One region of the Undibacterium sp. 14-3-2 genome, then DNA from elsewhere that is predicted to be linked to it. Evidence: riboswitches for the same ligand, from Rfam matches in the RefSeq annotation. Region 1 holds a riboswitch; the other holds the start of a gene.
What was found. A riboswitch is a leader RNA that binds a small molecule or an ion and turns the genes downstream of it on or off. The one in region 1 is predicted to bind thiamine pyrophosphate.
Positions count from the first base shown of each region.

Region 2: it holds a riboswitch for thiamine pyrophosphate, as region 1 does, so the genes downstream of both, thiC (phosphomethylpyrimidine synthase ThiC) here and Undi14_RS11115 (TonB-dependent siderophore receptor) in region 1, are expected to answer to the same signal.

Region 1 covers NZ_JAENGS010000004.1:227,190-237,846, forward strand. Annotated here, with positions in the region: gene Undi14_RS11055 (acetolactate synthase 3 catalytic subunit) at 1-447, opposite strand, end outside; gene Undi14_RS11060 (RNA polymerase sigma factor) at 975-1,547, shown strand; gene Undi14_RS11065 (DUF3619 family protein) at 1,544-1,960, shown strand; gene Undi14_RS11070 (DUF3106 domain-containing protein) at 1,963-2,679, shown strand; gene Undi14_RS11075 (RDD family protein) at 2,683-3,195, shown strand; gene Undi14_RS11080 (TetR/AcrR family transcriptional regulator) at 3,261-3,932, shown strand; gene Undi14_RS11085 (TIGR00730 family Rossman fold protein) at 3,929-4,510, shown strand; gene Undi14_RS11090 (DUF3460 family protein) at 4,658-4,867, shown strand; gene Undi14_RS11095 (ScpA family protein) at 4,967-5,743, shown strand; gene panC (pantoate--beta-alanine ligase) at 5,778-6,617, shown strand; gene Undi14_RS11105 (cobalamin-binding protein) at 6,617-7,504, shown strand; gene rarD (EamA family transporter RarD) at 7,675-8,559, shown strand; TPP riboswitch at 8,687-8,784, shown strand; gene Undi14_RS11115 (TonB-dependent siderophore receptor) at 8,843-10,657, shown strand, end outside.
Region 2 covers NZ_JAENGS010000002.1:722,446-733,102, forward strand. Annotated here, with positions in the region: gene thiS (sulfur carrier protein ThiS) at 1-31, opposite strand, end outside; gene thiC (phosphomethylpyrimidine synthase ThiC) at 44-1,957, opposite strand; TPP riboswitch at 2,043-2,146, opposite strand; gene Undi14_RS07725 (diguanylate cyclase) at 2,313-4,385, opposite strand; gene Undi14_RS07730 (valine--tRNA ligase) at 4,715-7,540, shown strand; gene Undi14_RS07735 (DUF2147 domain-containing protein) at 7,710-8,153, shown strand; gene Undi14_RS18455 (methyl-accepting chemotaxis protein) at 8,499-10,097, shown strand; gene Undi14_RS07745 (YdcH family protein) at 10,246-10,488, shown strand.

The sequences.
Region 1 (10,657 bases):
GATGAAAAATGCTTTTTTGATCGTCTCTGCCAGATCCCGGACATCTTTGACCAGGAAATTATGTTTCACGCAAGGACGAGTAATGCCTACCGTGTCACACTCCTGAAAAGCATCCTGGCCAATAACGGCACTGGATACCTGACCCGAGATGATCACCATAGGAATAGAATCCATGTAAGCAGTTGCCAGACCGGTCACCGCATTGGTAACGCCAGGCCCGGATGTGACCAGAGCCACACCTACTTTATTGGAAGAACGGGAGTAAGCATCAGCAGCATGAATCGCAGCCTGTTCGTGACGAACGAGGATATGCTGAAACTTATCTTGTTTGTAGATTGCGTCGTAGATATAAAGTACTGCGCCGCCCGGATATCCGAAAACATGCTCAATACCTTCTTCGGCAAGACACTTGACCAGTATCTCTGCGCCTGTAAATTCTGAACTCATTATGTTGTCCTTTCAAGGTCCATAGGAAATTGATCGGATGTTCTTTCCTGGCGAAATCGACATGTAAATCCGGTGAGCTGATATTCCTTTTTGTACCGCGACATTTTCTTTTACACTCCCGTTGGGCGTGGTACCGGAAAATGCTTAAGGCACTCGTTCAATCAGTGTTAAGGCTTTACAACGACAAATTTCTCACGCTTGTGGCATGGGTTAGAACAAACAGCTTCATTAAAGCGCACTTGCGGGCAATAACATTGTGGGTTACTCCAGACAAGTATTTGATACCCCGAGATTTTGAGGTGGACTCATACGGTAATGCGTTGCAGCATTTTGGTCAAGCAGAATTATTCTTTTCTCTTTTTTTCAATGACTTATTTGATCCGCGAAAATTCGCCGCAAGACAAAACTTGGGACACGTAAGGCTATTTTTGCTAGGATATGCGCAATTTTAAAAGCAAGCAGCTTTTTAGCGGGTAGCGCCACTATTGACAAGTAAATGCACCATCACTATATGAATATCGCCAACAATGGCTACTGATAAAGAATTATCGAATTTCCTGGAAAATGTGGAAAGGCGTGCCTTCAAGCATGCTGTCTATACTGTCAGGAACGAGGAATCAGCGCTGGACATTGTCCAGGAAGCAATGATTAAACTCTCTGAAAAGTATGGCGACAAGCCGGCAAATGAATTGCCCATGCTGTTTCAGAGAATATTGCAAAATACCATTCTGGATTTTTTCCGGCGTGAGAAAGTGCGGAATACCTGGGTCAGCCTGTTTTCCAGCATTACGCCCGGCAATAATCAGGAAGATGATAACTTTGACTTGCTTGAAAGTTACGCTGCTGAAGAAGGAACTGAAGCAGCAGAATCGACTGCGGATAAGTTAGAACGCGAACAGGTTCTGAATATTATTGATGATGAAATAAAAAAGCTGCCTGCGCGTCAACGGGAAGCGTTCCTCATGCGTTACTGGGAAGACATGGATGTCGCAGAGACAGCCGCAGCAATGGGCTGCTCAGAAGGCAGCGTCAAAACGCATTGCTCTCGTGCAACCCACGCACTGGCCGCCAACCTCAAGGCTAAAGGAATACAGTTATGAACTACTCAAAAGAATCGCGGGATCTTGATTTTGCCTACAAGGTAAAACGTGCCCTGAACGAATCAGCAGAAAATATCCCGTCTCCGGCACTGGAGAGACTGGCGCAAGCACGCAAGCTTGCTCTTGCCCGCAAGAAGCAGGACGCTCCTGTCAGTGTATTGGCAATCAAAAACGTCTTCGCCGGGGTAAATGGTTTTGCGTCTCAAGGCATGGGCTCCTGGTTTGGCAAAGTGAGTTTATTGCTCCCTATGCTGGCGCTGGTTGCCGGATTATTTGGTATTTACGAGTATGAACAGCAACAAAACATCAGCGAATTAGCTGATATTGATGCAGCTGTCCTCGTTGATGAATTACCGCCCGCAGCTTATGTCGATACCGGCTTTACCGCTTATCTGAATAAAGCGGAGGAGTAAACGTGGCGTTTTCCAATTTACGTCATTACGTATTTTTCCTGCTTTTCAGCACCGGCCTGCCATTTGCGCTGGCGGGCGGTATTAATGCTGTGCCTGCTTCCAAACCAGCTGCCACACCTGCAATTGCCGCACCTGCCACACTGGTAAGGCCATTGTGGTCGGAGCTGAGTGCTATGCAAAAACAGGCATTGGCGCCACTGGCAGGAGAATGGGATAAGTTCCCTGAAGGCCGCAAGAAAAAATGGCTGGAAATAGTCACACGCTACGCAAAAATGAAGCCGGAAGAGCAAGTTCGCGTGCAAGAAAGAATGCGCGAATGGATTAAGCTCACACCGGAACAACGCATGGCAGCGCGTGAAAATTTCGCGAAAAGCTCGCTGGTGAAACCTGAGCAAAAATCAGCGCAGTGGCAGCAATATCAGCAACTCAGCGCCGAAGAAAAACAACGTCTCGCGCAGGAGCATGCAAAGAAAAAAAGCGTGACCAATTTATCGCCGGATCTGGTGAAAAATCCGCAAATACTGGCACCGATTAAGCTGGGTCCTAAGCCACCGGCAAAACCAGCATTAGCAACGCCGATCGCGCCAGTAACACCGGCGCCAGCATCGGCAGCGGCATTAGTGGCCGCACCTGCGCCAGCTTCCGGCAGTCTGCCTGCCGTCAGTGAACCTGCCGTCGCTCCGGCAGCGGGTTCTGCATCCCAAGCCGTATCGAAATAATCTGTGAACAGCGTTTTAGCCACACCCACTTTACGTCGCCGTTTAATTTGCATGGTCTATGAGGCCTTGCTCTTATTCGGCATCGTCTTTGTTGCCGGTTTTTTGTTTGATGTCATCACGCAAAGCAAGCACGCACTGACCTTGCGACATTTACGGCAGGTTTGGCTGTTTATCGTCATCGGTATTTATTTTGTGTTTTGCTGGACCCGTAGCGGACAAACGCTTGCGATGCAAACCTGGCGCATCCGCGTGGCAGATACCGACGGCAAAAAACTTCCGTTGGTGAAGGCGATCGTCCGCTATTGCCTTGCCTGGATGTGGTTTATTCCAGCAATGGCCATCAATTATCAGCTCGGACTTAAAGAGTGGCCGATGGTAATCGTTCTCGGTATCGGCATCACAGGCTGGGCGATGACATCACGTCTCGACGAACATGGTCAATTTTTACACGATAAGCTCGCTAAAACACGCTTATTTCACGTTTCTTCTGAGAACGAGAAAATTGCCACAATGTAGCGAGAGGTTTTGCTGTTGAACAGAACGATGTTATTCTAATGAAATAATTTTTCGAGAAGAATCACATGCAACACAAAGCTCCTCGCCGCACCCGGGAACGCATCCTCGAACTTTCCCTCCGCTTGTTTAATGAATTTGGTGAGCCAAACATCACAACAACGGTGATTGCCGAAGAAATGAATATTTCGCCCGGCAATCTGTATTACCATTTCCGCAATAAAGACGATATCGTCAACTCCATTTTTACCCAGTTTGAGGCGGAAATTAATAAAAAGCTCGCCTTTCCGCAGGGTAGAAAAGCAAATATCCAGGATATCTGGACCTATCTGCATCTGACTTTTGAACTGGTATGGCGCTATCGCTTTTTCTATCGCGATCTGAGTGATTTACTGTCTCGCAACCGTAAGCTGGAACTCAACTTCAAAGAAATCCTGTCGCATAAAATCAAAGTCGCCACCGATCTCTGTCACGACTTGCGTGCCGACGGTGAATTCGAAGCAACCGATATGGATATAGATGCACTCGCAACCAACATGGTGGTAGTCGCCACTTACTGGCTGTCGTATGAATATGTGCGTAATCCGCGTAAATATTCAGAGCTGCAAACCATGTCGGAATCACTGGCGCGCGGCTGCTATCAGGTCATCGTACTGATCAGCCCGTATTTACGCGGCGAAACCAAACAAGTGTTTGAAAAAATGTCGCAGAACTACCTGCAAAAAATGAATCATTCATGAAAGCAATCTGCGTTTATTGCGGCTCAGCGGCAGGAATCCTGCCCGCCTATGCCGCAGGTGCCAGACAACTGGCAGCAAATCTGGTCGAACAACAGTTGGGGCTGGTCTATGGCGGCGGCAACGTTGGCCTGATGGGTATCATTGCCGACGAAGTCATGCGACTTGGCGGAAACGTCACCGGCATTATCCCCAAAGCCCTGATGGATAAAGAAGTCGGTCATCGCGGCCTGAGCGAGCTGCATATCGTCAAAAATATGCATGAGCGCAAAGCTATGATGGCGGAATTATCCGATGGTTTTATCGCTATGCCAGGCGGCATAGGCACACTCGAAGAATTATTCGAGGTCATGACCTGGGCACAACTGGGTTTTCATGACAAACCGATAGGCTTACTGAATGTCGAAGGCTTTTACGACGGTCTGTTGCACTTTCTGAGAAATACCCTGCAACAAGGCTTCTTGCGCTCAGCGCATCTGGAACTACTCTACTCCAGTAGTAATCCGGCAGAGTTATTACAGCACTTCGCGACCTATCAACCTGTACACGTGCGTAAATGGGTAGATAAACCAGACCTGTAATCTGCCAGTACTCTTCCACAGACGCGTCGCTGGGAAGCGTCAGTGCCTGCGAATACTTTTCCATCCATATCTGGACGAATGCGGTTTTCCCGGAAATACAGAGTAAAATGCCGCTTCATCCGTTCTTTACGTGTTTATTTCAATACTATGAAATTCTCCAAGCAATTTTCTCTGTACGAATCCGAAGCAACTGGCTTTCTCAAAAGTTTAAAAACTGCGAATCCTAAGCTGGAGCAAAGCCAGCGTGACGGTCGCGCGCTGTTATGGGACAAAGCTCCAGTTGATCTGGAAACGCAAAAAAACAATCTGGAATCCCGCGTGCCTCAACAAGCTTACGTTTACCAAAACAAAGGCTGATCCTGTCAGAGCGCCCTGCTTGTGACTACTTCTGAACTTCCCTCGTCAGAGTTACCTCTGGTCGGTGCCGTTGATAGCACGCCCGATGTCGTTGACGGCATGGCGTTTGCGCGACTGTACGGTGAGCCACTGTTCAAGCTGCCGAATGATTTATACATTCCGCCAGATGCGCTGGAAGTTTTTCTGGAGGCATTCGAAGGGCCGCTGGATTTATTGCTGTATCTGATCCGCAAACAGAATTTCAATATTCTCGACATTCCGATGGCGCAAGTGACCTTGCAATATCTGAAGTATGTCGATCAGATTCGCGAACATAATCTGGAGCTTGCCGCAGAATATCTGCTGATGGCCGCCATGCTGATCGAGATTAAATCGCGCATGTTGCTGCCATCCACCAAAAGCAATGCCGAAGACGAGGCCGAAGATCCGCGCGCGGAGTTGGTACGACGCCTGCTCGAATATGAGCAAATGAAACTGGCTGCTTACGATTTAAATGCGATACCGCAATTAGGCCGTGATTTTTTGCATGCGCAGGTGTTCGTCGAGCAAAACACGGTACTGCACTGGCCGCACGTGGAAATCGCCGATATACAAGCCGCCTGGGCCGACATCATGAAGCGGGCAACACTGGTGGCGCATCACAAAATCAGCCGCGAAGAATTATCGGTACGCGAACACATGTCCGGTATTTTACGTAAGCTGCAATCGACTAAATTTGTCGAATTCTCCGAATTATTCGATCCTTCCCGCGGCGCGCCGGTACTGGTCGTGAATTTTGTCGCCTTGCTCGAACTGGCGAAAGAAACGCTGATAGAAATCACGCAGGCCGAAGCCTTCGCGCCCATCTACGTCAGACTCGCCTATTCGCCAGTCTGAGTATCATTGATAACCGAAACATCACACATTCATTATGAAAATCATTTCATCCATTGAAGAATTACGCGACCATCTGAGCGGTCAGTTACGCACAGCATTCGTGCCAACCATGGGCAATCTGCACGAAGGCCATTTGTCGCTGATGCGTCTCGCAAAAAAGCATGGTGACCCGGTGGTCGCCTCGATTTTTGTCAATCGCCTGCAATTCGGACCGAACGAAGATTTCGACAAATATCCGCGTACTTTCCAGGCTGACGTAGAAAAGCTGGAAAAAGAAGGCGTCTATATTTTGTTCGCGCCGACAGAAAAAGATCTGTATCCGGAGCCGCAGGAATTCCGCGTCCGTCCGCCAGACGATCTCGGCAATATTCTCGAAGGCGAATTCCGCCCCGGCTTTTTCACTGGCGTGACCACAGTGGTGTTGAAATTATTCTCTTGCGTACAACCACGCGTTGCCGTATTCGGTAAGAAAGATTATCAACAGCTGATGATCGTCAGAAATATGAGCAAGCAATTTGCCTTGCCGACCGAAATCATCGCCGCCGACACTTTCCGTGCCGAAGACGGCCTCGCCTTATCGTCACGCAATATGTATCTGTCTGCCGAAGAACGGGCCGAAGCACCGGCGCTGTATCAGGCATTGAATCAGGTTGCAGAAGAAGTCCGTGGCGGTCATCTGGATATGTTTGAACTCGAACGCAAAGCCATGGCCAGCCTCGCAAATCGTCACTGGAAACCGGATTACATTGCGATCCGCAAACGTGCCGACCTGCAACCGCCGTCTGCTGGCGATATCGCGCAGGGCGCGCCGCTGGTAGTGTTGGCAGCCGCGAAGCTCGGCAATACCCGTCTGATCGACAATCTGGAAATCTGATGACGTCGCTGCGCATGTTGGTTAGCTCCATCTGCATACTGCCCACACTGCTGGTCAGCGCCAGCGGTGTGGCAGCGGTCAGTGTCAAAGACGATGCGCAGCGTACGATTACACTCGACAAGCCAGCACAAAGAATTATCAGCCTGGCCCCGCATGCGACGGAATTATTATTTGCAGCTGGCGCGGCAAAAAGTATCGTTGCGGTCAGTGATTACAGCGATTTTCCCGCAGCTGCAAAGGCCTTGCCGTCGGTCGGCAATGTCTTTGCCTTAGATCTGGAAAAATTGCTGGCCTTAAAACCTGACCTCGTAGTGGTGTGGGGCACAGGTAGCGGCAAATTGCTGGTTAACAAATTACGCGACAATCACATCACCGTTTTTGAGAGTGAGCCGCGCGATTATGAGATGGTAGCCACCTCGCTTGAACGTCTGGCGATACTGGCTGGCACGCCAGCTGCAGGCAAAGCGGCCGCGGAGCAATTCCGTTTGCGGCTCGCCAACCTTCAGCAACAATATCAGAGCGCACGCGACAAACCCATCAGTGTCTTTTATCAAGTCAATCGCAAGCCGCTGATGACGCTGAATGATACACACATGGTCTCGGCAGCAATCCGCTTATGTGGCGGCAAAAACGTCTTTGGTGCACTGAAAGAAATCAGCCCCACCGTGTCTGTGGAAGCCTTGCTGGCAGCAAACCCGGATGCGATCATCACCGGTGGCAGCAACACCGATAGCCTGAATGAGTGGCGGCAGTTTTCTGTGCTGACTGCGGCAAAGAAAAATCATCTGTACGCGGTGAATGGCGATTGGCTGAACCGCGCCGGGCCACGGATACTCGATGGCACCGAAGCACTCTGCAAGCAAATTGCTGCGGCCAGAGAAAAGTAATCGGACGGACGCCCCCGAGTCATCACCACTCTCGGCCCACGATCAGCCCACGATCAGCCCACTGTCCGCCCCATTCAACGCAACAAATAGTTACCCATCAAGCATGATTCTGTCTTTACGAGGATAATTCATGCCTCAGCCGCTGTGCGGCTTTTTTCTGGATATGATTCATGCGTAAAGGCATCTTCCTGGCAGGCTCCGCTTACATCGTCTGGGGTCTGTTTCCACTGTATTTCAAAGCACTGCAAAGCGTTCCCTCCTTAGAAATACTGATCCATCGTATGTTATGGTCGCTGCTGTTTTTAGCGGGCGTGCTCGCCTGGCGTCATCAATGGTCATGGCTGAGCGCTGTCCGTCGCCAGCCGAAAGTGATTGCCGGTTTTACGTTCAGCGCCCTGCTCTTATCCAGCAACTGGTTTATCTACATCTGGGCCGTCAACGATGGTCATGTCGTCGATGCGAGTCTGGGTTATTTCATTACACCGCTGGTGAATATTCTGATCGGCTCGGCGGTGTTGCGGGAAAGGCTGCGTCCGGGTCAATGGCTGGCCGTCGCCTTTGCTGCGCTTGGTGTCGCCTGGCTGACCTGGCAAACCGGCCATCTGCCCTGGGTGGCCTTAGCGCTGGCCATCACCTTCGGCACTTATGGTCTGTTGCGTAAAACGTCGTCACTGGGCGCGCTGGAAGGCTTGTCGCTGGAAACGATACTGCTGTTTCCGTTCGCTTTCGCTTATCTGGCGTGGCTGACTTTGCATGGGCAAAATGCGTTTCTTGTACAAGACAGCCACATGCAGATATTGCTCGCGCTCAGCGGCCCGATCACGGCGATACCGCTGTTACTGTTTGCCGCCGGTGCGCGCCGGATTCCGATGACGACACTCGGCTTACTGCAATACATCGCGCCCAGCGTGCAACTTTTACTCGGCATCTGGGTGTTTCACGAAGCGTTTGATCAGCATAAATTGCTCGGCTTTATCGCGATCTGGGCGGCGCTGCTGGTGTATTCGCTGGAAGGCATGTGGATCAGCTTCGCAGCTAAAAAACAGGGAGTATGAGCCTGTTTGCACCAAATCTCAGCGTATTTGCTGGGGGTTTTAAGATACTCCCCCCAGTATATTTGAGGCAAAAAAGCACACCTGGTGTGCTTTTTTTTATTGAGCTAAACGATTCATGTTAAAGTGGCGCCTTCGCTAGGGGTCCTGGAAATGTTTTTCCGGGTGAGAGAGTCCCTTATACCTGATCTGGATAATGCCAGCGAAGGGAAGCGCAAAGTTCATGCCTCTGCCACGTCCTTTTGTGTACTCCCGCGCTGTACTTCACCGCAACCGAGAGTACAACATGAAAAACCCATCTGCACATCTTCTTCATCCACGCCGTTTATCGTTGATCGCCATTGCTGTCGCACAGGCATTTGCATGGAACGCGGCGCGCGCGCAATCCGTTGAAAAAGATTTACCTGAAGTCATCGTCAGCGGCAACCGGCTCAGCGATGCCAAAGCCGAACGCACCAAAGCCGCCGGTTTTCTGGATACCTCACTGATCGAGACACCGTTTTCGGTCACCGCATGGACAACGCTGCAAATGCAGGATTTGCGTATACGCCAGACCACCGATGCGATGAAATTCGATGCCAGCGTGAATGACGCCTATAACGCGATCGGCTATGCCGAGCAATTCTCGATTCGCGGTTTTGCGCTGGATAATTCCAGCAGCTATCGCAAAGATGGTTTTGCGATTCCGGGTGATGCCTCGATTCCGCTGGAAAATAAAGAACGCGTTGAAATCCTCAAAGGTATTTCAGGTTTCCAATCTGGTTTCGCGACACCGGGCGGCATACTGAATTATGTGACCAAGCGCCCGACTGCTTCCGCGCTGCGCAGCATCACCACTGAAATTTCAGAACGCGGCACGCTGTATGGCAGTGCCGATCTGGGCGGCATGAGCGCCGACCACCAATTCGGTTATCGCATCAATGCCGCAGGCGAACGCCTGCGCTCGTATGTCAAAGGGGCGAATGGTGAGCGCCAGTTTATTTCCGGCGCATTCGACTGGCATTTGTCGTCGCAGGCTTTGTTGCAACTCGATCTCGATTACCAGCACAAATCGCAGCTCTCGGTGCCGGGCTTCCAGCTCACGAATGGCACCGATCTGCCACGTAACATCAGCGCCGATATGATGCTGAATCAACAGCCTTGGGCGAAACCGGTCGATACCCGCAACACCAATGTGGGCGTGCGTTTTGAATACAAAATCAACGCTGACTGGAACGCCAGCTTTGCCGCGAATCAGCATGAATTCAAACGCGACGATTACACTGCGTTTCCGTATGGCTGCAGTTCTGCCAATCTGGCCCCGGGCTATTGCGCAAATGGCGATTACGACGTGTATGACTATCGCAGCCTGAATGAGTCGAAATCGATGACCGGCACCCAGGCGCTGCTCAGCGGTAAATTTAACACCTTCGTATTTGCCCATACGTTTGCAGCAGGCTTATCCACTTCCCGCCGCAAAGATTATTTTGGCGATTACATTTACGATTACGCTGGTACCAGCAATCTGTATAACCCGGTTGCCGTCGCACCATCGCCAAATCAGCCGGGTGCGGCCAGCTTACGTCGCACCGATAAAGAATGGTCGGTATTTGCGCAAGACATCATCAGCCTCAGCGAGGCCTGGAAACTGCATGTCGGCGTGCGCCATCTGCATATAGAGCGCACCCAGCTCAATAATCCCGGCTATGACCGCAATGCCTGGGTGTCGAATGCAGCACTGCTCTATCAACCTGTGCAATCCATGTCTTTGTACGGCTCGTTTGCGCAAGGGCTGGAACATGGCGGCATCGCCCCTTTCGGCACCAGCAATCAGAATGTCATGCTGAATCCGGCACGCTCGAAACAACTGGAGTTCGGTATCAAGAGCGATCTGAGCCGTGATCTGAGCCTGACCGCGGCCGTCTTCCGCATTCAGAAACCACTCGAATACACGAACAGCGCCAACGTTTATGTACAGAATGGCGAAGCACAACATACCGGGCTGGAACTGTCAGCGCAGGGCAAGCTGAGTTCGCAACTGTATCTTGGTGCCAGCATCACCGCACTCGAAGCGAAACAGCAAGACACGGGAAATGCCGCGCTCGATGGCAAACGCGTGTTA
Region 2 (10,657 bases), on a different contig from region 1:
GATGCGGCGCGCCATTTAACTGAATTTCCATCATCGTCACCGCTTACTGTTTTTTATAAATTTCAGCGCCGGATTTAATGAATTCCACCGCCTTCACTTCCATGCCTTTTTTCAGCGCATCGATTTCGCTGATACCCTGATTCGCTGCGTAATCACGCACTTCCTGCGTGATTTTCATCGAACAGAAATGCGGCCCGCACATCGAGCAGAAATGCGCGACTTTGGCAGAATCTTTCGGTAGAGTTTCATCGTGAAATTCGCGCGCTTTGTCAGGGTCAAGACCGATGTTGAACTGATCTTCCCAGCGGAATTCAAAACGTGCTTTCGACAAGGCGTTATCGCGGATTTGTGCACCCGGATGACCTTTCGCCAGATCAGCCGCATGCGCAGCGATTTTGTACGTGATGATGCCGTCTTTGACGTCGACTTTATTCGGCAAACCCAGATGTTCTTTCGGTGTCACGTAACACAGCATGGCTGTACCATACCAGCCGATTTGCGCCGCACCAATGCCGGACGTGATGTGGTCGTAACCAGGTGCGATGTCGGTCGTCAAAGGCCCCAGTGTGTAGAACGGCGCTTCGTGGCACTGCTCGAGTTGCAGATCCATGTTTTCTTTGATCAGGTGCATGGGCACATGACCCGGGCCTTCTATCATCACCTGTACATCGTGCTTCCATGCTATCTGCGTCAATTCGCCCAGCGTTTTCAATTCACCGAGTTGCGCTTCATCGTTGGCGTCGTAAATCGAACCCGGACGCAAGCCGTCACCCAGACTGAATGACACATCGTAGGCTTTCATGATCTCGCAGATGTCTTCAAAATGCTCGTACAGGAAGCTTTCTTTATGATGCGCGAGGCACCATTTCGCCATGATGGAACCGCCACGCGAAACGATGCCTGTCATGCGCTTCGCCGTCAGCGGCACATATTGCAAACGCACACCGGCGTGGATCGTGAAGTAATCGACACCCTGCTCTGCTTGCTCAATCAACGTGTCGCGAAAGATTTCCCAGGTCAGATCTTCGGCCTTGCCATTCACTTTTTCTAAAGCCTGATAAATCGGCACGGTACCGATAGGAACGGGTGAATTGCGGATGATCCATTCGCGGGTTTCATGGATGTGTTTTCCGGTCGAGAGATCCATCACATTGTCGCCGCCCCAGCGTATCGCCCAGGTCATTTTTTCGACTTCTTCACCAATCGATGAAGTCACTGCAGAGTTGCCGATATTCGCGTTAATTTTCACCAGAAAATTGCGACCGATGATCATCGGTTCGACTTCAGGGTGATTGATGTTCGCCGGAATAATCGCGCGGCCGCGTGCAACTTCTGAGCGCACGAATTCCGGCGTAATTTCGTTCGGAATCGATGCGCCGAAAGACTGCCCCGGATGCTGGCGTCCCATCAATTCAGCCAGCTTATTGCCCATAGGGCCGGACGCTTTTAATTGCTCCAGATATGCTTTGCGTTGCAGGTTTTCGCGAATCGCGATGTATTCCATTTCTGGTGTGATGATGCCTTGCCGCGCATAGTGCATCTGCGTCACATTTTTTCCTGCCAGCGCGCGACGTGGTTTGCGTTTCAGGTTGAAGCGCAGTTCAGCCAGTTTGGGATCATTCAGCCGCGCTATGCCATATTCGGAAGTTGGGCCGGGCAGTTCTTCGGTATCGTTTCTTTCTGCAATCCAGTTGCCACGCACAGAAGCTAAGCCTGAGCGGATATCAATTTTGACGTCAGGGTCGGTGTAAGGGCCGGAAGTGTCGTAGACATAAATCGGCGGGTTTTTTTCGGAACCGAACATGGCGGGCGTATCCGACTGGCTGATTTCGCGCATAGGCACGCGGATATCGGGGCGACTGCCATGTACATAGATTTTGCGGGAATTCGGCAGCGGCTGTATCGCGGCTTCATCAACTGTCGCGGTGGCGGACAGAAATTGTGGGTTGGCATTCATTTTGGCTCCTTTGCGCTTTGCATATAGGCATGGAGCCAGCAAAGGAGTTTGTAAAGAGGTGCGCAGTTGTCGCGGTAACGACGTTGGCAGTCTTTAGCAGCTTCCCTTCGCTGGCATTATCCAGATCAGGTTCGAGGGTATTTCTCACCCGTCATCGCACAAGTGCGGACAGGACCCCTAGCATTTTTTTCCACTGATGACGTTCCTAAGATTTCAAATAGAAACGCCGTTAGTGCGGCCGAATTATATCTGCAATTATGTGCAGAAGAAAAAAATTACGTACTTTCGTGTATCGACGGATACCGGTCACCGACACCTTTGCGATCGTTTGATAACGTTTGATAGCGCCAGATTGTTAACAGTGAGCCATCTCCAGTTTCGCTGGTCCCATCACCTCAATCAACTCAACCATCCCGGCCGCAACTGCCGCCGCGAGATCGGTTTCAATAACAGGTAATGCCGTCGCAGCGGGCGCCAATAGTGATGAAATACCGTATGCCCGGTTGCGCCCGTTTGCCTTCCCGAGATACAAGGCCATATCCGCGATCTGCAGCACTTTTTCCCAACCGAATTGTTCTTCAGGAATACCGGAAAATGGTAATGAAATAAAACCGGCAGTCATCGTCGTCTGTATCTGCTGATGACCAGCTTGAATAGGCTCGGCACCGACAACATGTAAGACACGCGTTACCAGTGCTGCAATTTGTTCGGCCGTCGATTTCGGGGCAAAAACGAGAAACTCTTCGCCGCCCCATCGCAACACCATATCGGTATCTCTTACAACGCTTCGCAAGCGATGGGCGACTTCCATCAGGACAGCGTCGCCTGCGGCATGTCCAAGCCCGTCATTGATTTGTTTGAAATGGTCAATATCGAGCAAAATTATCGTATCGGGATTTTCTGGATTCACATCACGACGCTCGGTGCCCTGACCGGACCGCACTTTCATCATGTCTAAAAATGAGCGGCGATTATGCAAACCCGTTAAAGGATCTCGTACTGCATGAAATTCCAGTTGAGAATTTGCCTCCTGCAGTTGCAAATTGATACGCTTCACGCGTCTGTATAACCAGTAGATGAAAATACCTGCCATCACCGTCAGTACCGCACCCAGTAAGGTCACGATTTGCTGCAAACGATGATTGCGAATATCCGCATCTTTTAACGCGTTATCTTTGGCGAGTAGTTCTATCTGTTTTTGTCTCTGCTCTGCATTAAACTGTTCTTGTAAAACTGCGACTGTTTTCGAACGATCCGAACGGAATAATTCATTACTGAAGCTTTGCTGCTGTCTGAGTGCAAGCAAAGCCTCTTTGTACATTCCAGCATTTTCATACATGTTGGCAAGTTCACCAATCACTGCTTCCGCATCAGTCTGCTGGTCAGAATCAATCAAAGCGTTAATGACGGCATTGATCAGAACAACACCTTGTGAGATTTTTCCCTGTCCCGCCAGAGCAAAGCCCAGATTAGCTTTAGCAATACCCATCGATTTTTTATCTTGCAACAACTCCGCTTTCTCAAGTGCTTGTCTGGCGTAAGCTTCAGCTTCTGCATACTCATTTAAAATCAAATAATGGTCGCTGATATTTACCAGGTTTCTTACCTGAACCAGAGGCATATGCACCTCACCAGCCAGTTTCAGAGATCGCTGATAAGCATCTATCGCTTCAGCTTGTCGCTTCAGAAAAGTATATGCGACCCCTTGGCACAGAGTGAGTAAGGATAATACTTTGGGGGAATTCGCCAGCGGATATAAGAGAAGCGCATCGTTAACTGTCGACAAGGCTTTCTCCGGATCCTTCATCTCTGCGTACAGGCGGGCTATTTCGTATAACTGCATCATACGATTCTCAACTCTGCGATCGGGGAGCTGATCTGTCTGTCGCAAAGCATCAAGAGCATGTTCGAGTGCACCGGAAAAATTACCAATCGCAAAATAGGTACGCGCGAAGGATGTTTGTAAGCGCATCCGCACGTCAGGATTTGCATGCGGATGTAAACTGGTGCCAATTTTCTGCAACTCCTTTAGCGCATCATCAGGCCGACCCGCATCTAACAACTGTCCGGTGTCCAAAATCTTCGTAATCGCCTGAGCATCAAGGTCACGTGTTTTATCAGCCAAAGCTTTAAATTCAACGAGTGTCGTTTTCGCCGAATTTTGACGACCAGCGTCAAAGTACAAAGTCACCAGAGTATTCAGTGTTGCCAATCTAACTTTTGCACTAGTGCCTGACGTTTGCTTCTCAAGGAACAATTCGAGGCGTTTCAATGCTTCGTTGTTATCACTGTCCGCAAGTTTACGTATGCTGACGAGTTGCTCCGTGTCGGATTTTTCATCTGCTCGCACAAGACCTGAACAAATCGCCAGACAAAACAAGGCGTAAAGACATATGCGCGCAGTTGTTGATGTCTTAAGTTTTGCCATTAATTTGTAATTAATAAAGGAAGCGTCGATGAAAAATTTAATATCACCCCACTATATCAACGAGAAATATTTTTTGCGATAAAAAACTGCTGTTCTGCAAAAAAAATAAGCAAAGCAATGCGGTTTCAGTTGCGCCCTCTTCCCCGGCTACTGTACAGATGTCCCATTCAGACCGGGTGACGAAGGAAGTTGAAAATAAAAAAACAAAGTGTAATGACGCTACTGAGGCGAATATACGTACGCCTCCCATCAAAAGACAAGCGATTAGGGAGTCAGCTCGCCTTCTGTCATTTATAATCAATGGTTTAGCACACTACTAACTGACAATCATGGAATTAGCGAAGTCTTTCGAACCCGCAGAAATCGAACAACAATGGCGCTCCGAGTGGGAGAATCGCGGTTATTTCGCGGCCAGCATGGACGATGGCAAACCCTCATTTTCTATCCAGTTGCCGCCGCCGAACGTGACCGGCACGCTGCATATGGGGCACGCATTTAACCAGACCATCATGGATGGTCTGACGCGTTACTATCGTATGCGCGGTTACAACACTGCTTGGATACCCGGCACCGATCACGCCGGTATCGCGACACAAATCGTCGTGGAGCGTCAGCTCGATGCGCAAAAAATTTCACGCCATGATCTTGGCCGTGAAAAATTCCTCGAAAAAGTCTGGGAATGGAAAGAAAAATCCGGCTCCACGATCACCGGCCAGATGCGTCGCATGGGCGCGTCCGCCGATTGGGATCGTGAATATTTCACGATGGATGCGGAACGCTCGAAATCGGTCACCGAAGTATTCGTGCGTCTGGTCGAGCAAGGTCTGATCTATCGCGGCAAACGCCTGGTGAACTGGGACCCGGTGCTCGGCACTGCAGTCTCGGATCTGGAAGTGGTGTCGGAAGAAGAAGATGGCTCGATGTGGCATATCCGCTATCCGTTTGCGGATGGTTCCGGTCATCTGACAGTGGCGACGACACGCCCTGAAACCTTGTTAGGTGACGTTGCCGTGGCGGTTGATCCTACCGACGAGCGCTATCTCCATCTGGTCGGCAAGATGTTAAAACTGCCGCTGACCGACCGTGAAATTCCAGTGATTGCCGACAGTTATGTCGATAAAGAATTCGGTACTGGTTGTGTGAAGATCACGCCAGCGCATGACTTCAACGATTACGCCGTTGGTCAACGTCACAATCTCGACAAAATCAGCATCCTGACACTGGATGCAAAGATCAATGAAAACGCGCCGGCGGTGTATCAGGGCATGGATAGATTTGTGGCCCGCAAACAAATCGTGGCTGATCTGGATGCACAAGGCTTACTCGAATCCGTTAAGCCACACAAACTGATGGTGCCACGTGGTGACCGTACGAATGTGGTGATTGAACCGATGCTGACCGATCAGTGGTTCATGGCGATGAGCAAACCTGCGCCCGAGGGTACGCATTTCCCTGGCAAATCGATCGCTGAAGTCGCGCTCGAAAAAGTCGCTTCCGGCGAAATCAAATTCGTGCCCGAAAACTGGACCAATACCTACAACCAATGGCTCAATAACATTCAGGACTGGTGTATCTCGCGTCAATTGTGGTGGGGTCATCAGATTCCGGCATGGTATGGCGACAATGGTGAAATTTTCGTCGCCCGCAATGAAGCAGAGGCAACAGCAAAAGCCGCCGCCGCTGGCTATGCCGGTGCACTGAAGCGCGATGACGATGTGCTCGATACCTGGTTCTCTTCTGCACTGGTACCGTTCTCAACGATGGGCTGGCCGGAAGAAACACCGGACATCAAACACTTCCTGCCTTCGTCGGTGTTAGTGACTGGCTTCGATATTATTTTCTTCTGGGTGGCACGCATGGTCATGATGACCACGCACTTCACTGGCAAGGTACCGTTCAACACCGTGTACGTGCATGGTCTGGTGCGCGATTCCAGCGGTCAGAAAATGTCCAAATCGAAAGGCAACACACTCGATCCGATTGATCTGATCGATGGCATCAAAGTCGATGATCTGGTCGCCAAACGCACGGTTGGCCTGATGAATCCTAAACAGGCAACGGCAATTGAAAAAGCAACCCGCAAAGAATTTGCCGATGGCATTCCGGCGTACGGCACAGATGCATTGCGCTTCACGATGGCGAGCTACGCTTCACTCGGTCGCAATATCAACTTCGATCTGGGGCGCTGCGAAGGCTATCGCAATTTCTGCAACAAGCTGTGGAATGCAACTCGCTTCGTACTGATGAATACGGAAGGTAAAGATTGCGGTTTCGGCGCAGACGTGACCGATGCCGATCTCGATTATTCGCAAGCCGACAAATGGATCATCTCGACGCTACAACGCGCTGAAGCAGAAGTCGAAAAAGGTTTTGCCGACTACCGCTTCGATAATATCGCTTCTGCCATTTACAAATTCGTCTGGGATGAATACTGTGACTGGTACTTGGAAGTCTCCAAAGTACAGGTACAGCAAGGCACGGAAGCACAACAACGCGCCACCCGCCGCACGTTGCTGCGCGTATTGGAAGCCACGCTGCGTCTGGCGCACCCTGTGATTCCTTTCGTTACCGAAGCACTATGGCAAACCGTTGCACCACTGGCTGGCAAGACCTTGAATCCAGCAGGCGACTCCATCATGGTGCAGCCATATCCACTTGCCGTGGCAGAGAATATCAATGAGACAGCCGAAGCCTGGATGCATGCGCTGAAAGCCATGACTGACGCTTGCCGCAATCTGCGCGGTGAAATGCAATTGTCGCCAGCACTACGCGTGCCTCTGTTGTTGCAGGCAGCGAATGCAGAAGAGAAGGCGCGTCTGCAATCATTTGCACCCTATCTGCAGGCGTTAGCCAAGCTGTCTGAAGTGCAGGTGCTGGACGCCTTGCCTGAATCACCGGCGCCAGTCTCTATCGTTGGCGAATCAAAACTGATGCTGAAAGTCGAGATCGACGTTGCTGCCGAACGCGAGCGTCTGAGTAAAGAAATCACGCGTCTTGAAACAGAAATCGGCAAAGCAGAAGCCAAGCTCGGCAATGAAAGTTTTGTCGCGCGTGCGCCAGCTGCGGTGGTCGCACAAGAGAAAGAAAGAATGGCGAATTTCTCTGCCACACTGGTCAAACTGCGCGAGCAATTCGGTAAATTGCCAGCAGCTTGAAACAGCGTGCTTAGTCAGTAAGGCAGTGAGTTAAATTAAAGTAGTTGCTCTAAAAATATTGTGCGTGGCCCAAGTTTCGCCACGTACAATCAGCGCTCAGGAAAGCGGTTTTCATGTACGTAACTACAGATGAAAACCGCAAAAAAAAATAAACTTATTTGGTGAGACTATGAAAAAAACTGCACTTCTGGCTACATTTCTTTCCCTCTTGTTTTCCTCTTTCGCACATGCAGAAGAAGCCGCTGTCGGTCTCTGGAAAAATATCGACGATAAAACCGGAAAACCGAAAGCGCTGATCCGCATCACTGAAACCGGTGGTGAACTGCAAGGAAAAATCGAAAAATTGTTTCTCGAAGCCGATGCAGATAAAAATCCTAAATGCGACAAATGCGAAGGCACAAATAAAGATCAGCCGATTATCGGCATGACTATTTTGTTTGGTCTGAAAAAAGACGGTGACGAATACAATGGCGGAAAAATTCTTGATCCGGGCAATGGTAAGTTATACAGCAGCAAACTGACGCTCGCTGATAACAATAAAAAACTCAATGTCCGCGGTTACATCGGTACGCCATTTCTTGGCCGCACACAGGTCTGGCTGCGGGAACAATAAGCCAGCTGGTCACATATTTTGATATTAAAAAAGGAAGCCATGCGCTTCCTTTTTTTATTTTGCAAAAAAATAAATGTGGTGATGTGTACGATTTCAAGCATGCGACAAACAGCATTGCAGATTAAACATATGCATACACACCACGAAAAAAAAATCCAACTTTACTTACACAGAATTGGTACGCACGTTGTTGCAAAAAATCACGGCGATCAACAGTGGTTTTTTTGAGAAAATAATTCCACAGGTAAATTTTTGCACTAAGATGAAGCACCATCGCGCGGTACGGTCTTCAGAATCTGTAGCCGCGATTCTGGCAGATACTATTTTAAAGAAAAGAAACTGACCATGAGCTACCTGACCGAACTCAAGATTCGCACCCGCCTGATGCTGGGCTTTGGTATCGTGCTGCTGTTTGCAACGGTCTTGCTGATTCTCGGTCTGTATAAACTGAGTCAGTTACAAGGCTCAACCGACTACATCTTTCAGACCAAAGTCGCGAGTCTGAATGCCGCCACCGAAATGCGCGAACAAGGCCGCGCCTTAGCGCTGGTACTCAGAAAAATGAGCTCTCCGCGTGACCTCGCCGAAGCAGCGCAGGAATCAAAACGACTGGCCAGCACACTGGAAATATATGACACATCTGAAACGCTGGCGAAAAAGCTGATTGACGATGCGGCTGGTCAAAAAACGCTGAAGCAGGCTCTGGATCAGAAAACAGCAATCTTATCGATCTCAAAAAAAATCCGTGATTTTGTTGCAGAAGGAAATTACTTCGATGCCTCTGCTTTGCTGCAAACGGAATTCGTCGTGCCGCATGAAAAATGGATGAACGAATTATCTGAACTGGCAAAGCAACAGCATGAAGCCATGCAAGTCGCCTACGATGGCTCCAACAGTAATTACAGAAAATCGCTGGCCAGCATGCTGATCATCGGCTTGCTAACCCTGGCACTCGGTGGCGTTGCGGCATGGATGATTGCGCGCAGCATTATCGGACCGATCACGAATGCTGCCGCATTTGCCGACCGTATTGCCAACAGTGATCTCAGCACAAGCATAAAAGCTGAAGGGCACGATGAACTGAGTGATTTGCTGCGTTCGCTGCTGCAAATGCAAAACAACCTGCTGGCAACAGTGAGCCAGATCAAGCAGGGAACCGAAACGATTACCGTCGCCTCGCAGGAAATTGCTCATGGCAATGCGGATCTGTCTAGCCGCACAGAATCGCAGGCCGGGTCACTGGAAGAAACCGCCAGTTCCATGGAAGAACTGACCAGCACCGTCAGGCAAAATGCGGATAATGCGCGCCAGGCGAATCAGTTGGTAGTGTCGGCCACACAAGTCGCGGTAAAAGGCGGCACCGTGGTGCAGGAAGTCGTGGCAACGATGGGATCGATTAAAGACAGTTCCAAAAAGATTGTCGACATCATCAGCGTGATTGACAGCATCGCCTTCCAGACCAACATTCTGGCGCTGAACGCCGCAGTAGAAGCGGCACGCGCTGGCGAACAGGGACGCGGCTTTGCCGTCGTCGCCTCCGAAGTCCGGAACCTGGCACAGCGCAGTGCTACGGCAGCCAAAGAAATCAAGCTGCTGATCGACGATTCCGTCAGCAAGGTGGATCAGGGTGGCGCACTGGTCGATAACGCCGGCAAAACCATGGATGAGATTGTCAAAAGCGTGCAGCATGTGGCGGACATCATGAGCGAGATCACGGCGGCCAGCATGGAACAAAGTTCCGGCATAGAACAGATTAATCTTGCCATTACCCAGATGGATGAAATGACGCAGCAAAATGCGGCACTGGTGGAACAAGCCGCTGCCGCCGCCGAAAGTATGGAGGAACAGGCGATGGCACTGACACAGGCAGTCAGCATTTTCACCCTGCCAGCAACACACCGTGCTGCTACACTTAGCAGCCAGCCGGCTTTGCGTCTGAGCTGAGTACGGCGGCACTGCAATAATTCACCTTTGACTTACCTTTGGCTCAGCTGAAATACTTTGAATCAATTGATCTATATCACGCTATAAAAAAGAGGAACCGAATACCATAAGGTCAGACTGACATTTACAAATTTTAACTGGAGCACATATGCAAGTAGAACATCATCCTTTAGCAGTGGAATTTCCTGAATTTAAAGACAAAATTCACACAATGAAATTGCAGAATGCACACTTTGCAAAATTATTCACTGAATACGACGAAGCGGACAAAGCTGTCAATCGTGCAGAAAATGATGTGGAACATCTGGCCGATGAAGCCTTGGAAAATCTGAAGAAAGTCCGTATCAGCCTGAAAGATCAGTTATTCCATTTGTTGCAAACAGCATCCTGATCGGGATGCCTGTGTCTCTGGATAGTTTTCACTAGCCGGAGCTGGCATTCAACAGTACGTGGGATAAGACAGTTTATCCGTCATAAGCGGTCTTTACCCACGTCACCCTGTTGAATGCTGTTCATATCTGCGACGGCCGGATATGACAATTCGCGTTATGCAAACACAA